2 regions of the Gordonia iterans genome follow, and region 2 is predicted to be linked to the other one. Evidence: riboswitches for the same ligand, from Rfam matches in the RefSeq annotation. Region 2 holds a riboswitch; the other holds the start of a gene.

Region 1 (3,406 bases), 120 kb from region 2:
GCGTGTGGATCTGCGTCTCGTCGGCCACCCCGGAGGTCGACAGCCGGAACGCGCCGACCGCCCAGTCCAGGTAGGCTTGCCGGTCGCCCGACCGCAGCGGGAGCAGCTCGCGAAGGGCCGGCTCGTCCACCTGGATGATGCCGACGCCCGCGCGCTCGAGGTCGACGGTCTCGTCCCGGATGGCCAGCGCCACCTGATCGGCCGTGGTCGCCAGCGGCTGGTCGTCCCGCACGAACGACCACGCCAGGATGGTGACCGGACCGGTCAGCATGCCCTTGACGATCTTCCCGGTGAGCGACTGCGCGTGGGTGATCCAGCCGACCGTCATCGGAGTCGGACGGGTCACGTCGCCGTACAGGATCGGCGGGCGCACACAACGGGAGCCGTATGACTGCACCCAGCCGTTCTGCGTGGCGAAGAACCCGTCGAACTGCTCGGCAAAGTACTGCACCATGTCGTTGCGCTCCGGCTCGCCGTGCACCAGCACGTCCAGCCCGATCTCATCCTGCAGCGCGATGACGGCGGCGATCTCCGCCTCCATCTGCTCGCGGTAGGCGGTCTGGTCGATCTCGCCCAGCCGCAGCCGCTGCCGCGCCTTGCGGATGTCGCCGGTCTGCGGGAACGAGCCGATCGTCGTGGTCGGGAGCTCCGGCAGACCCAGCGCCTCGTGCTGCCGCTCGCGGCGGGTCGCGGCAGCGGTACGACGACGATCGGACTCGCCCAGCGCGGCGAGACGCTCGCGGACCGAATCGACCGACAGGCGCGCATCGGTGGCGCGGGTGGCCAGAGCGTCCCGCGCGGCCTCGAAGACGTCCGCCTGCGAGACTCGGCCGTTGGTGAGGGCCCGCGAGAGAGCCGCGACCTCGGCGAACTTCTCCGAGGCGAAGGCGAGCCAGCCGCGGAGATTCTCGTCCAGACCGGTCTCGGCAGCCAGGGTGTACGGCACGTGCAGCGTGGAGCACGAGGTAGAGACTGCCAGCTCGCCGACCGCGGGACGCAGGTCTTCGAGGATCGCCAGGGCGGCATCCAGATCGGTGCGCCAGATGTTGCGGCCGTCGACCACTCCGGCGACGACCAGCTTGCCGTTCAGCTCGGCGGACCGCACCGACTCGGCCGTGCCGTAGACCAGGTCGACGCCGACACCCTCGACGCCGGTGCGGCCGAGTGCCGCCAGCGATTCGCCCGCATCGCCGAAGTAGGTCTGGACCAGGATTCTCGGCCGGTCGATCAGGCCGCCGAGCCGGGTGTACACACGCTCGGCGAGCTCGGGCAGTGCGCTTCGCCCGTTGCGCTCCGTCGGAACGTCGGTCACCAGGACCGGCTCGTCGATCTGCACCCACTGTGCGCCGGCGGCGGACAACTCGCCCAGCAACTGCTCGTACAGGGGCAGCAGTTCGTCGATCCGGGAAAGAGGCTCGGGGCCGTCGGCGTCGGCCTTGGACAGGCCCAGGAAGGTGATCGGACCGATCACGACCGGTCGGGCCGGGATGCCCTGTGCGACGGCCTCGGTGAATTCGGAGAGCACTTTCGACGCGTCGAGAGAGAACACGGTGTCGGGGCCGATCTCCGGCACCAGGTAGTGGTAGTTGGTGTCGAACCACTTGGTCATCTCGAGCGGCGTCACACCCTCAGCGCTGTTGTGGCCGGGCCCGCTCGCTCGGCTCCCGGCGCCCCGTGCGGCCGCGAAATAGCGGTCCAGCGGGTTCTCGATGCCGCTGACGCGGGGCGGGAGCGCACCCAGCAGTACGGCGGTGTCGAGCATCTGGTCGTAGTACGAGAATGTGTTGACCGGAACGGAGTCCAGCCCGGTGGTCAGCAGTTCCTGCCAGCCGGTGCGGCGCAGCTGTGCCGCGACGCTCTCCAGCTCGGCGGCGTCGACGCGGCCGGCCCAGTACCCCTCGACCGCGCGCTTGAGTTCGCGGTCGGCGCCGATCCGGGCGGTGCCCGGCACGGTGGTGGTGAAACCCATCTTTCGTTCAATCTCCTGCATCAAAGGTGACGACGAACGCCCTTACCCGAGCGAGGAGTGACGAAGAGCCCACGGAGGAACACGCTTCGACATCGCCCGGGTCCACGAGGCGGAACGTCACCGGCTGCGGCGCACCCGGTACAACGGGCAGGTCTTCGGGCTCATCGGCGTGCACCACGACCGCGAAGGTCGTCCGAGGCGCTCCTACTGGCCGTCGCTTCCCAGACTCGCGCGAACTGCGCATCCAGTGCGTGTGACGGCGGTCGTTCCGATATCCCGCTGCGGGTCAGCTCCGGAGTCTCACCGGATTCCCTCTCGCGGAATCGGCTGCGTCAGCAGCGATTCCGCTCGACGTCCGCGACGGTCGCAGGGGCTCCTGAGTGACGACGCAGCGGACGAACCGATTGCGCCGCCGAGTCTAACGCGCGGGCTCGACGGGTGTCACCCTCGGTTCGGCCGGTGAGTTTAATTCGGTCTCGACGGTCCGGGAGGGTGATTTCGACTCGCTGCGCTCGCTCAATCGTCGAGGGGCTGTGCTCGCTCGTTCGTCGAGGGGCTGCGCTTGCTCAATCGAGCGAGCAGGCCCGATCAGTGGGCGCCTCGAGTACGACGGCGGCCGCCCTCGGGGGAGGGACGGCCGCCGTCGTGGGTCGAGCGGAGATCAGCCCTTCGTGCGGAAGGCCTCGATGATGCGCGGACGCAGTTCGGCGGCCTTGATGATCGCGTCGGCCGAACCGACTCGCACCGCGCGCTCGATGCTGTGCACCGCGTCGAACTCGGCGGCCACCTCGGCCAGCTTCTCGGCGCGCACGGTGGCCCGCACGTCGTCGAGCTCGGCCGCCGCGGCGGCGTAGTCGGTGTCGGAGGCGGCCTGCAGCTTGGCCTCCAGCTCCTGGACCCGGGGATCGGTCTGCGTCCGGGTCCGGACCTCGCCGGCGAAGACGACGGCCGCGGCAGGGGCGCCGCCCAGCACCGAGGCGAACGAGCCCTCGATGGCCAGCACCGTCATGTTCGGATTGAGCGCCTTGGAGAACACCACGAAGGCCCCGCCGTGGTAGCGCGAGATCACGCAGAAGACGATCGGGCCGTCGAAGTTGACGATGGCCCGGCCGATCTCGGCGCCGTATTCCAGTTGCAGCTTGCGCATCGACTCGGGGGAGCCGTCGAAGCCGGACAGGTTGGCCAGCACCACCACGGGGCGGTTGCCGCTGGCCGCGTTGATCGCGCGGGCCGCCTTCTTCGACGAGAGCGGGAACAGCGTGCCGGCGGTGAAGGTGTCCGGGCCGTCGGTCGGCACGAATCCGCGACGGGTGATCGGGCTCGACTCGATGCCGATCAGGCACACCGGATCGCCGCCCAGATGCACGTCCTGCACGACGACGGTGTCCGCGTCGGCCATGTCGGCCCACCGCTCCAGCGTCTCGGAGTCCTGATCGG
Region 2 (3,406 bases):
CAGCGGTCCGATGAGCAGCCGGGCGACGTGCGGGATCACCAGGCCGACGAAGCCGATGATCCCGGAGTTCGCGACGATCACCGCGGTGCACAGCGAGACCACGATGTACAACGTCCAGCGCGTGGCGGTGACGGAGATGCCGAGGCTGGATGCGGCGCGGTCGCCGAACGCGAAGGCGTCGAGTGTGCGGGCGTACGACCACACGACGGCGAGAGCGGCCGCCACCGTCACGACCACGAGGACGGTCGACGGCCAGCGGGCACCTGCCACCGAGCCGAGGGTCCAGCGCAGGACGGCCGCTGCGGCGTGCGGTTCGCTGAAATAGACCATCGCCGACGAGATCGCCGCGCCGCCCTGCGCGACGGCGACGCCGGCCAGGATCAGCCGGTTGGGCATGAGGGCGCCGGTGCGGGTCGTCGCGATGGCGAAGACCAGCGCGAGGGCGCCGAGCGCTCCGAGGAACGCTGCGACGGCGACCGGACCGAGCCCGGCGCCGATGCCGACGCCCATTCCGGTGACGAGGACCAGCACCGCGCCCACGGAGGCGCCGGACGACATGCCCAGGAGATAGGGGTCGGCCAGGACGTTGCCGGTCAACGATTGGAGGACGGCGCCGGCGACGGCCAGGCCCGCTCCCGCTGCGGCCGCGGTGACCACGCGTGGCATGCGCAGGTCCACGACGATGTACTCGGTTCCCGGATCGACGCCGGTGCTCAGGCCGAGGCGCGATCCGACCGCGGACGCGACCTCGACGAGATTCAGGCCGACCGAGCCGATCACCACGCCGGCGGCGATGCTCAGCACGACGAGCGCGCAGAGCACCGCCACCAGCACCGGATAGGTGATGCGCGAACGCAGCGTGCGCTCGGGCGCATCGGCGGTGGAGGTCAGCGCTTCTCCAGCGCCTCGGACAGCGTCACCGCGCCGTCGATGGTGCGTGCGCCCGGTGTCGACTCGGAGAACGGGATCACGATGTACGACTTGTTCTTCACTGCCGTGAGACCCTGCAGGGCCGGGTCGTTCTCGATGTACTGGCGCTTGGACTCCGCCGTCGAGAAGTTCGCGTCGATCAGCACGATCACGTCGGGGTCGGCCTTGATCACCTGCTCCCAGCTGGTGTCGGCCCAGTTGCCGTCGAGGTCGCCGAAGACGTTGGTGGCGCCGACCGCATCGATGATCAGCTGCGGACCGCCGCTCTTGCCGCCGACCGAGGGCGCCTCGGTCTCGGCGTCCCACCACATGATGGTGGTGTCCTTGCCGGCCTGCTTCTCCTTCAGCTCGGCCAGGGTGTCGCGCATCTTCTGGTTCACGTCGTCGGCGGCGTCGGAGCGGCCGAACAGGGTGCCGTAGTCGGAGACCTCGTCGGCGATCGCATCCCACGACGCGGCGGGACGGTCGGCCTTGTTCTCGCAACCGAAGGGCGAGACGTAGGTGGCGATGTCCAGGTTCGCCAGCTCGTCCCGAGTACCGATGCCGTCCTCGGCGAACGCCGATCCGTACGACGCGGCGACCAGGTCGGGCTTCTTGCTGATCACCGTCTCCAGGTCGGGGTACTTCGGAGCGATCACCGGGATCGCGTCGTAGGCCTCCTTGAACCGCGGAGCGATCTGGTCGTCGAGATAGGCCGTGCCGATCAGGTCGTCCTGGGCACCGACGGCGAGCGCCGACTCGGTGGCGCCCTGATTGACGGTGAGGGCCCGGGTGGCCGGGGCGTCCAGGGTGACGGTGCGGCCGCAGTTCTGCAGGCTGATGGCGCCGCGGTCGGCGTCGTCGTCGTTGCCGGTGCCGCAAGCGGTGAGCGTGAATGTGAGCGCGGCGGCGGTGAACGCGGCAGCGGCGGTGGTGAGGGTGCGCAAAGCGACCCGCCTTCCATGTCTCGTGGAATCGGTCCACGTCGCGGCCGGTCTCCTGGCTACGCAGGGTCTGCCGGGGACGACACCTTCCCGGGCGCGGTGTGCGCCCAGTGGCTGGGGCGGTGCCCCGTTGTCGTGCCCGGACCTGCTCACAGTGGCGAGAACCGCGCCGGCTTTCCACCGGACTTCCCGAACACCGCGACGTCGCGAGAATGGTACCGCGGACCGGCTGGACCGATGGCCGGGCCCGGCAGCCGGTGACACACTGGAGGGCATGATCCTCATCGTCGCGAAATTCAAGGTCAAGCCCGAGCACGCCGACGACTGGCCGGAGCTGTCCCGGGAGTTCACCGAGGCCACCCGCGCCGAACCGGGGAATCTGTGGTTCGACTGGTCGCGCAGCGTCGACGATCCGCACGAGTACGTGCTGGTCGAAGCATTCCAGGACGACGCCGCCGAGGCGCACGTCACCAGCGACCACTTCCGCAAGGCCCAGCGGGAGCTGCCGCCGCTGCTGCAGGAGACCCCGCGGGCGCGCAATGTGCAACTGGACCGCGACGAGTGGGACGCGCTCGGCGAACTGGCCGTCGAGTGAGTCGACCTGGCGGTGCGTGACCCGTCCCGACGCGGTGGGTGTCGTCCGATTCCCCACGGGCCCGGGGAGCGGCTCGCGCGGGGCGGAGATGGGCGTCATCTCACCACACGTCATCTCACAGCACGTCCCCGGCGCCGTACCGGACGTGTGTGGCGCGAGCCGCTCGGGACCGCGAGCTGTATGGAGTTCTCAAGTAACGCACAGCGCCGGGGAGTTCCGGCACTTGTTCAGGTGGTCTCGGGGCTCGCACCGATGGCGAGAGTCGTTGTCGGACAGTGGCGTCAGGTCGTCGTGCAGGACCTACCCGTGGTCAGGCGGCACCGGGCAGCAGAGTGAGTGTTCGTCGGCTGTTCGAGGGGATCGGTTCCGTTCTCTGTTTCGGATGGTCGGGGTCGGCGGGCGGGACGAACCAGGGGTGACGGTCGTGGCCGATGAACACCTGCCAGCCTCCGTGGTGGATCAGGGTGTGGTGCCGTCGGCAGAGCAGCACCCCATTGTCCAGACACGTCGGCCCGCCGTTCTCCCAGTGCTCGGCGTGGTGGGCGTCGCACCAGCTCGGTGGGAGTCCGCACCCCGGGAAAGCGCATCCGTGATCACGGATAGCCAGGGCTTTGCGTAGACCAGGAGGGAAGAGACGCTTCTCGCGTCCGACGTTCAGCGGGACTCCGTGCTCGTCGAGCAGCGCGAGCGCGACTGACGCGTCGCACATCACCAGCTCGGCCGTGCGCGCCGAGACCGGTCCGCTGAATCCGAGCGACGGCACCCCGGTGACATCAGCGTCGAGGTCGGCCCTCGGCAGACGGACACTCTGATCGCCCTCGGGCCGAGCGACGGCGTCGACCAGCCGTCCGTCGGCCACGACCGCGGCCGGCACAGTGAGCGTGACGTGCGGGAGCACCCCGCCGGACTCGGGCCGATCCGAGTGCGAGAGAAAGGTCCGCACGATGTGGGTGAAGGC

What was found. Region 2 has a riboswitch for cobalamin ahead of C6V83_RS06635 (ABC transporter substrate-binding protein). Riboswitches for the same ligand answer to the same signal wherever they lie in the genome.
Region 1: another riboswitch for cobalamin. It lies ahead of metE (5-methyltetrahydropteroyltriglutamate--homocysteine S-methyltransferase); the one in region 2 lies ahead of C6V83_RS06635 (ABC transporter substrate-binding protein).

The regions. Positions count from the first base shown of each region.
Region 1 is NZ_CP027433.1:1,520,876-1,524,281, forward strand. Features, by position in the region: gene metE (5-methyltetrahydropteroyltriglutamate--homocysteine S-methyltransferase) at 1-1,969, opposite strand, end outside; cobalamin riboswitch at 2,099-2,336, opposite strand; gene C6V83_RS07120 (ATP-binding protein) at 2,631-3,406, opposite strand, start outside.
Region 2 is NZ_CP027433.1:1,402,710-1,406,115, forward strand. Features, by position in the region: gene C6V83_RS06630 (FecCD family ABC transporter permease) at 1-834, opposite strand, end outside; gene C6V83_RS06635 (ABC transporter substrate-binding protein) at 888-1,856, opposite strand; cobalamin riboswitch at 1,882-2,069, opposite strand; gene C6V83_RS06640 (putative quinol monooxygenase) at 2,128-2,448, shown strand; gene C6V83_RS06645 (HNH endonuclease signature motif containing protein) at 2,759-3,406, opposite strand, start outside.